2 regions of the Margalitia sp. FSL K6-0131 genome follow, and region 1 is predicted to be linked to the other one. Evidence: a T-box and tRNA genes for the amino acid it is inferred to sense, from the RefSeq annotation. Region 1 holds a T-box; the other holds one or more tRNA genes.
What was found. A T-box is a leader RNA that pairs with one kind of tRNA and senses whether it is charged. The one in region 1 lies ahead of NSQ59_RS22775 (tryptophan--tRNA ligase), so its partner is inferred to be a tRNA-Trp.
Positions count from the first base shown of each region.

Region 2: it encodes a tRNA-Trp, which carries the amino acid that the T-box ahead of NSQ59_RS22775 (tryptophan--tRNA ligase) is inferred to sense. The anticodon was not compared.

Region 1 covers NZ_JBBOZS010000001.1:4,651,817-4,656,004, forward strand. Annotated here, with positions in the region: gene NSQ59_RS22770 (hypothetical protein) at 1-406, shown strand, start outside; gene NSQ59_RS22775 (tryptophan--tRNA ligase) at 593-1,588, opposite strand; T-box leader at 1,636-1,882, opposite strand; gene NSQ59_RS22780 (aminoglycoside adenylyltransferase domain-containing protein) at 1,917-2,729, opposite strand; gene NSQ59_RS22785 (GNAT family N-acetyltransferase) at 2,726-3,679, opposite strand; gene NSQ59_RS22790 (alpha/beta hydrolase) at 4,144-4,188, shown strand, end outside.
Region 2 covers NZ_JBBOZS010000001.1:4,882,904-4,887,091, reverse strand. Annotated here, with positions in the region: rRNA gene rrf (5S ribosomal RNA) at 1-60, shown strand, start outside; tRNA gene NSQ59_RS23995 (tRNA-Val) at 70-145, shown strand; tRNA gene NSQ59_RS23990 (tRNA-Thr) at 302-377, shown strand; tRNA gene NSQ59_RS23985 (tRNA-Lys) at 544-619, shown strand; tRNA gene NSQ59_RS23980 (tRNA-Leu) at 649-730, shown strand; tRNA gene NSQ59_RS23975 (tRNA-Gly) at 748-822, shown strand; tRNA gene NSQ59_RS23970 (tRNA-Leu) at 833-921, shown strand; tRNA gene NSQ59_RS23965 (tRNA-Arg) at 958-1,034, shown strand; tRNA gene NSQ59_RS23960 (tRNA-Pro) at 1,048-1,124, shown strand; tRNA gene NSQ59_RS23955 (tRNA-Ala) at 1,133-1,205, shown strand; tRNA gene NSQ59_RS23950 (tRNA-Met) at 1,223-1,296, shown strand; tRNA gene NSQ59_RS23945 (tRNA-Ile) at 1,318-1,391, shown strand; tRNA gene NSQ59_RS23940 (tRNA-Ser) at 1,399-1,491, shown strand; tRNA gene NSQ59_RS23935 (tRNA-Met) at 1,655-1,728, shown strand; tRNA gene NSQ59_RS23930 (tRNA-Asp) at 1,792-1,868, shown strand; tRNA gene NSQ59_RS23925 (tRNA-Phe) at 2,048-2,123, shown strand; tRNA gene NSQ59_RS23920 (tRNA-Thr) at 2,286-2,361, shown strand; tRNA gene NSQ59_RS23915 (tRNA-Tyr) at 2,371-2,454, shown strand; tRNA gene NSQ59_RS23910 (tRNA-Trp) at 2,462-2,535, shown strand; tRNA gene NSQ59_RS23905 (tRNA-His) at 2,547-2,622, shown strand; tRNA gene NSQ59_RS23900 (tRNA-Gln) at 2,649-2,723, shown strand; tRNA gene NSQ59_RS23895 (tRNA-Cys) at 2,735-2,808, shown strand; tRNA gene NSQ59_RS23890 (tRNA-Gly) at 2,819-2,892, shown strand; tRNA gene NSQ59_RS23885 (tRNA-Ile) at 2,902-2,978, shown strand; tRNA gene NSQ59_RS23880 (tRNA-Asn) at 3,017-3,091, shown strand; tRNA gene NSQ59_RS23875 (tRNA-Arg) at 3,199-3,272, shown strand; gene ltrA (group II intron reverse transcriptase/maturase) at 3,870-4,188, shown strand, end outside.

The DNA.
Region 1 (4,188 bases):
CCACGGATTCCATCAGTGGACGAATGGAAAACCTATTATTGCCGGTTATCATTTCTCTAAGCCAGAGGAATCAGGTTATTACTTATTATTTATAGATTGGCATCGAAATAACCGTTATTACTTGGTTATTTATCCACAAAACAAGTCTACGACTTTAGCAGAGATGCAGAATATTATCGAACAGGATGATGGTAAAGAGGTTATAACTTGGAAGTATAATCCACTGAAACGGGATGGGAAAAACCAAGAAAGAAAAGCCTATTTTAAACAACTTTTTGGTTCAACCCACATCCATATTCCTATTCCAACATCCCGTTATGAAGTGGAAACATTTTTTGATCAGCTAATATCATTATGCCAAAAAAGAATCAAGGCGGATCGAATAGTAGATGTTTTTAAGGAGTGAATAATATTCACAAATCTTTCCGATGATATTACGGCTACTAAATTTACACAAACTGCCAAACTTTGACAAGACTACGTACTGTGATGGTACAAATCATGGAAAAGATTTTTAATCTAATTTTATAAAATAAAAATTGGCGGGTTCGATTTACATATTAAGCAACATCGACCCGCTTTGATGGAAATCTTAATTCATTAAACCAATTTTTCTGCGTATTTCTTTCATAAATGGAATACTTTTTTGCCTTGCTTGTTCTGCACCGGACAACAGTATTTCATTTACCTTTTTTGGATTTGCCATTAGTTCATGATATTTTTCACGCGGTTCTTCTAAATAGGAATTCATGACATCAAATAGTTCTTTCTTAGCATCTCCCCAGCCGATTCCATTTGCATAGGCTTCTTTTAGCTTTTGGATTTTTTCAGGGGATGCAAATTCCTTATAAAGCTCGAATATAATCGATTGATTTGGATCCTTAGGCTCATTCGGCGGAGTAGAATCCGTTTTGATTTTTTTTATTAATTTATATAATGTATCAGCATCTTCAAACAAAGGAATGGTGTTGTTATAGCTCTTGCTCATTTTTCTGCCATCAAGCCCCGGCAAAACGGCTGTTTCTTCTTCCACTTTAAATTCAGGTAATGTGAATGTCTCTCCATAATTTTTATTAAAATATTCCGCGATATCACGTGCGATTTCTACATGCTGAATTTGGTCTTTTCCAACAGGGACAATATCTGTATGAAACATTAAGATGTCCGCAGCCATTAGAATTGGGTATGTGAAGAGCCCCATATTTACGCCGTCATCGCTTTCTTTGCCTGCTTGCTTATTTTGATCTACCAGCGATTTATAGGCATGTGCACGATTCATTAGTCCTTTTGGTGAAAAGCATGCTAATACCCATGAAAGCTCAAAAATCTCTGGAATATCAGATTGACGGTAAAAAATAACCTTCTCCGGATCAAGTCCGAGCGCTAACCATGCGGATGCCACACCTGTAGATAGTTTTTGCATTTCCTCTGCATTTTGCGTTTTCGTTAAACCATGGTAGTCTGCAACAAAATAAATCGGCTGATAATCTGGATTTAATGCCAATTGCAATGCTGGCTTAATTGCCCCGATATAATTTCCTAAATGAATCTTTCCCGTTGGTTTTACGCCTGTTAATACTGTCTTCATTATATATCCTCCTATCTTTTCAAAACACAAAAAGGGCCCCCTATCCTAAAAAGGACGGGAAGCCCGTGGTGCCACCTTAATTCGCTTACCTTCTAAAGTAAGCGCACTTTACCGCACGGAAATATTATTTCGATGCGTTGTCTCTTTTAACGGTAAGACCGATCCGCCCAACCTACTATTATTTCAGTCAGGAAGCTCAGAAGCCCATTCAGCAAAAGTCACACACTGATTTTCACCAGCCATCAGCTCTCTTAAGTGTTTCTCAAGCTTACTCTTCTTCATCATTGCTCTACATTATACTAATTATTATATAGAATAAATTTGTAAATTACAATACCTCTCCATTCGCATCTACCAAGTCATTGCAATGTTGAATAAGAAAGGATAAAAAGTTTACTGCATCCGAAATTCTTTCTTCGTTGGATTGGTAGCTGCTTACCTCGGATTTTTCACGAATTCTGATTGCTTCTTGGATAATATTATTCCATTCTTTCGGAAGGTGGTTCAGTGCATATTTGCCGGCCCCTAGTTTTGAAATAATTTCATGCTCTTTTATCGTGTAAAATTGCCTTAATACTCCAAGAACAGCCCATTCAATTTCCGCTTCAATGAGCTCGTCTGGAATCGCGGAGAAATCAAAAGTTCTATAATTCCTCACTCGATTTTTCCAATAAGAATTCATGTTAGCATGAACATACTTAATGAAGTCCTCTGGCTCTACGCCAATTTTCAGCTGATCAATAGCAGGGCCAATAATTCTAATTCCAGAATGTTTTAAAACCCACCATGTAATAGGGTTTTGATTAAAAGCACCAGTCGCATGCATTATTCCGCCATTGTAAAAGGGAGTAGAGCCCGTTTCTGTATTCTTACCGATTTCATTTAGCTGGAGATACATGCCATCTAATTCCGGTTTCGGATACCTCATTGCAATTATTTGGTGAATTTTTTCTAATGTTTGAATATCCTCCGGCATTAATGGACGCTTGGTAATCGTTAAAAAATCCACATCACTGGAATTATCATAGGCATTCAGCGCGATGGAACCATGGAGATAGACTCCCTCTATCGTGTTAGGCAGTTTATCATAAAGCAGTTCAACGTAATCTTTTATCAATTGGTTTACGATTATCGGTATCATAGAACCTCCTTCATGGGATCTATTTCATAATAGTAATGAATGATTCTGTTATCCATTGTAAAACCTGATTTTTCATATAGGCTAATCGCTGATGTGGGATTATTGGCATCTACGGATAAGCGAATCTGCTGGATATTATGTGCCGCCATTCTTCTGATCACCTCATGGAGCAATGCTTTTCCAATCCCTTGCCCTTGATAAGATGGACGAACAGCTAACGTAGAAATGACGGCATGCTGCGGTTCTTCTTCTCGTCCACAAACGAAGCCAATGGGATCATTCTTTTCATTCCTGCAAAGAATATAGTAATCTGGTGAAAATTCTAAACTATTAAATTCGTAGATAACATTTTCCGGATTCATCCCGTCTTTATTTTTTCGCCACGAGAAGGCTTCATTGTCTATCATAGCCCAGTCCTTAGCATCTCTATGTGTTGGAGTTAATAAATGATACCCATTTGGCAAAATAGGTTGTTTTGGAGCTGAATTGGATTTTGTCCATTTATAAGAATACAGGTCCGTATTCTTCTCCAATCCAAATTTCTCTGCTAACTCGTTCTGACCTGCCTGATTCACTGTAACCATTTGATTATAAATAATTTTCTTTTTTTCCTGCGCCGCACGCTGGTTTAAATATTTTAACGTATTCTTAAGGAGCAAAGAACCAATCCCTTTTCTTCTATGCTGATGATGGACGGTTCCATAGCTATACACATTAATATACTCATCACTTCTTACAAAACATAAAGATTGATAGGCAATAACTTGGTCCCCATTCCATCCAACAAATGTATTTTCCCTGATTTCCTCTCCAGGCTCGTCTAAAAACTGGTTGAATTCTTCGATCGTTGTAGTTGCTTTTGTTTGAAGATGTTCGGCATTTTCATTTAGCAGTTGAACGATTTTATCAGTATCTTCGTTTTGAAATAACCTAATGCTTGTGGCAGTCATTCATCATTCATCTCTCTCGGTCTATAAATTTTAGAATATACTGATATTCTAGCGTACTTGTTTATTCATTTCTATAATTCTCCAGTTTATTTATTTGTTCCCTGTTTTTAAGTTAATGTGACCCTTAGGCTAGTTTATGTGACCTCTTTTCTCCTGAATGGGACCCCTTCTCCTTTTAATGTTCCCTATTCATTTTTTCGCTCCCTGTTGCGAAATTCATGCTACCCTTTTACTAGTTTATGTGACCCTTTTTCTTCTGAATGAGACCGCTCTCCTTTTTATGTTCCCCGTTCATTTTTCCGCTCCCTGTTTCGAAATTAATCCTGCCTTTTCCCTCGTTTATGTGACCAGTTCACAATTTGTATGTACCCCTTTAATTATTTTTTCACGACTTTTTTTATTGTTCCGACACACTGTCTTCTCGTATAATTTCTTTAATAGTTGAACACAAGGGGTGGGAAGGCATGAAGATATCATCAGAGTGGATTCGAATGGATGATCAGACAGAA
Region 2 (4,188 bases), 230 kb from region 1:
CTTCTCAGCGCCGATGGTAGTTGGGGGCTCTCCCCCTGCAAGAGTAGGACGTTGCCAGGCTTACATAATGGAGGATTAGCTCAGCTGGGAGAGCACCTGCCTTACAAGCAGGGGGTCGGCGGTTCGATCCCGTCATCCTCCACCATATAAAATGCCGGCCTAGCTCAATTGGTAGAGCACGCCCGATTAAGCTTCGAAGCGATGCTTCAGCGTACCGATTGAACCACATCTTGAGTAAGCTTTCTGAAATCGGGACGACGGTTATATGCACTAACATATCAGCAGGTTTTATCTTAATAATGCCGGCCTAGCTCAATTGGTAGAGCAACTGACTTGTAATCAGTAGGTTGGGGGTTCAAGTCCTCTGGCCGGCACCATTTCCGAGCCATTAGCTCAGTCGGTAGAGCACGATCGAGTAAGCTACGAAGCGATGCATCAGCGTACAGCTTGAGCTGCTACTTGAATAGGCTTACTGAAAGCTGGACGTCGTAGATGCACTTTGGTAGAAAGCAATATAAAATCCGTTCTTATAACTAAAAATAAGAGCCATTAGCTCAGTCGGTAGAGCATCTGACTTTTAATCAGAGGGTCGAAGGTTCGAGTCCTTCATGGCTCACCATTTTTTAAAGTAAATTAACTTTCCATAACGCGGGTGTGGCGGAATTGGCAGACGCACCAGACTTAGGATCTGGCGCCGCAAGGCGTGGGGGTTCGACTCCCTTCACCCGCATTGATAAAAATTTCTGCGCGGAAGTAGTTCAGTGGTAGAACACCACCTTGCCAAGGTGGGGGTCGCGGGTTCGAATCCCGTCTTCCGCTCCAAATACCCTTTGCCGGGGTGGCGGAACTGGCAGACGCACAGGACTTAAAATCCTGCGGTAGGTGACTACCGTACCGGTTCGATTCCGGTCCTCGGCACCAAGATTTTTTGCGTAGCAAAATAATCTTCCATAATATGCGCCCATAGCTCAATTGGATAGAGCGTTTGACTACGGATCAAAAGGTTAGGGGTTCGACTCCTCTTGGGCGCGCCATAATCAATACAAACGGGAAGTAGCTCAGCTTGGTAGAGCACATGGTTTGGGACCATGGGGTCGCAGGTTCGAATCCTGTCTTCCCGACCACTTAAAAAGGGGCCTTAGCTCAGCTGGGAGAGCGCCTGCTTTGCACGCAGGAGGTCAGCGGTTCGATCCCGCTAGGCTCCATTTCAATTTTTTAAAATGGCGGTGTAGCTCAGCTGGCTAGAGCGTACGGTTCATACCCGTAAGGTCGGGGGTTCGATCCCCTCCGCCGCTATAAAAATATACTTGTGTTTAAGGACCTTTAGCTCAGCTGGTTAGAGCAGACGGCTCATAACCGTCCGGTCGTAGGTTCGAGTCCTACAAGGTCCATATTAATGGAGGAATACCCAAGTCTGGCTGAAGGGATCGGTCTTGAAAACCGACAGGCGGGTTAAACCGCGCGGGGGTTCGAATCCCTCTTCCTCCGCCATTAATAATACATTTTTATCGTCGCGGGGTGGAGCAACGAGCGTTACTTCATCGAATTATCTGCGAGTTGTACCGATTGAGCCGCATCTTGAATAGGCTTTCTGAAATCGGGACAGTCCATTGCGAATTTAGTGCATATGGAAAACTTAATAATTTTTTATCGACGCGGGGTGGAGCAGTCCGGTAGCTCGTCGGGCTCATAACCCGAAGGTCGCAGGTTCAAATCCTGCCCCCGCAATTAAAAGAGTTATTTTCAAGGAAGATTATAAGGAAGTTTATTTTCAATTCTTGAAAAAAACCTGGTCCGGTAGTTCAGCTGGTTAGAATGCCTGCCTGTCACGCAGGAGGTCGCGGGTTCGAGTCCCGTCCGGACCGCCATTTATAATATATAAAATCTGAATAGTTTTTTAATTTGGCTCAGTAGCTCAGTCGGTAGAGCACGTCCGAATAAGCTACGAAGCATTACTTCAGCGTACCAGTCGAGCTGCTACTTGCGTAATCTTTCTGAGACTGGGACGAAGCGACTACAATTTAATTTACAAATAATAAACAATTACGGCTCAGTAGCTCAGTCGGTAGAGCAAAGGACTGAAAATCCTTGTGTCGGCGGTTCGATTCCGTCCTGAGCCACCATTTAGTTAAATATGCCTGCCTAGCTCAATTGGTAGAGCACGATGAATAAACTTCGAAGCAAAAGCATCCAGCGTACAGCTTGAGCCGCTTCTTGATTAGTCTTTCTGAGAGCTGGACGACGGTTATATGCACTAACATATCAGCAGGTTATATCTTAATAATGCCGGCCTAGCTCAATTGGTAGAGCAACTGACTTGTAATCAGTAGGTTGGGGGTTCAAGTCCTCTGGCCGGCACCAGTAGGTTTCGGAGGGGTAGCGAAGTGGCTAAACGCGGCGGACTGTAAATCCGCTCCTTCGGGTTCGGCGGTTCGAATCCGTCCCCCTCCACCATTCTCATAGGGGCATAGTTTAAAGGTAGAACTAAGGTCTCCAAAACCTTCAGTGTGGGTTCGATTCCTACTGCCCCTGCCAATAAGATTATGGCGGCTATGGCGAAGTGGTTAACGCATCGGATTGTGGCTCCGACATTCGTGGGTTCGATTCCCACTAGTCGCCCCATAAAATTGTTAAATAAGATTTATTATTGGGCTATAGCCAAGCGGTAAGGCAACGGACTTTGACTCCGTCACTCGCTGGTTCGAATCCAGCTAGCCCAGCCATCCATCCATATGGCAGCATAGCCAAGTGGTAAGGCAGAGGTCTGCAAAACCTTTATCACCGGTTCAAATCCGGTTGCTGCCTCCAAATAATCTTTGCGGGTGTAGTTTAGTGGTAAAACTACAGCCTTCCAAGCTGTTGTCGTGGGTTCGATTCCCATCACCCGCTCCAAAAAATAAGGGGCCTATAGCTCAGCTGGTTAGAGCGCACGCCTGATAAGCGTGAGGTCGATGGTTCGAGTCCATTTAGGCCCACCAGAGTTTTTTGCAATAGCAAAATAACTTTCAATTATTGTTCCGCAGTAGCTCAGTGGTAGAGCTATCGGCTGTTAACCGATCGGTCGTAGGTTCGAATCCTACCTGCGGAGCCATTTTTTTGGTGGAAAACTCAAATTGATGAAGAGATGCCCGCCGCTACTTTTCATAAGTTGCAGGATTCATTAAAGCTCTCTTTCTCAGTCATTTAAAATATAATAATGCGCCTTTAGCTCAGCTGGATAGAGCAACAGCCTTCTAAGCTGTGGGTCAGAGGTTCGAATCCTCTAAGGCGCGTCCTAATAGAATGACCTAATCCTATATATTGGATTAGGTTTTTTTGGTGCGCCCAGCATGGGTGCAGTCTATAGGGTGAAAGTCCCGAACTGTGAAGGCAGAAGTAGCAGTAGCTAAACGCAAGGGTGTCTGTGGTGACGCAGAATCTGAAGGAAGCGGGCGGCAAATCTCCGGTCTGAGGGACACGAACTTCATATAAGGCTAGGTATCATTGGATGAGTTTGCCAAACAAAACGAAGTCCTTTCTGCCAAAGATGATACAGAGTAAATGAAGCAGATAGATGGGGAGAAAGACTGTACTCTTACCTGGGGAGGTCTGGCTGAAATGCCGAGCACACTCGGTAACTTACTTTGTGAAGGGTAATTGAACAGCCAGAAGTCAGCAGAGGTCATAGTACCTGACTAGCTTAAGATGGTTAGGGAAGGACTGAACATTTAAGGAGAATATACACTAGGCGTTCATTGTTTATGATGATACAGACAATCCAATTGGACTTACTTAAAGGAGGAAGTGGTGAATTCCACAGGGGACTTTAAGAGGGTGGAATAAACAATGGCACAAATAGCACGTATATTCACGTGAAAGGATGTATCGAAATGATGGAACGAATACTGTCACGGGACAATCTACTTTCGGCATTGAAACGTGTCGAAAAGAATAAGGGTAGCCATGGAGTAGATGAAATGCCTGTAAAATCCCTACGAGCGCATATTCTACAAAATTGGCAAGAAATCCGAAATTCAATAAAGGACGGAACCTATGAGCCTATGCCAGTCAGACGAGTCGAAATCCCGAAACCAAATGGCGGCGTTCGTTTATTAGGTATTCCTACCGTGACAGACCGTTTTGTCCAACAAGCGATTGCCCAAATATTAACCCCAATCTATGACCCAACCTTTTCCGAACATAGCTATG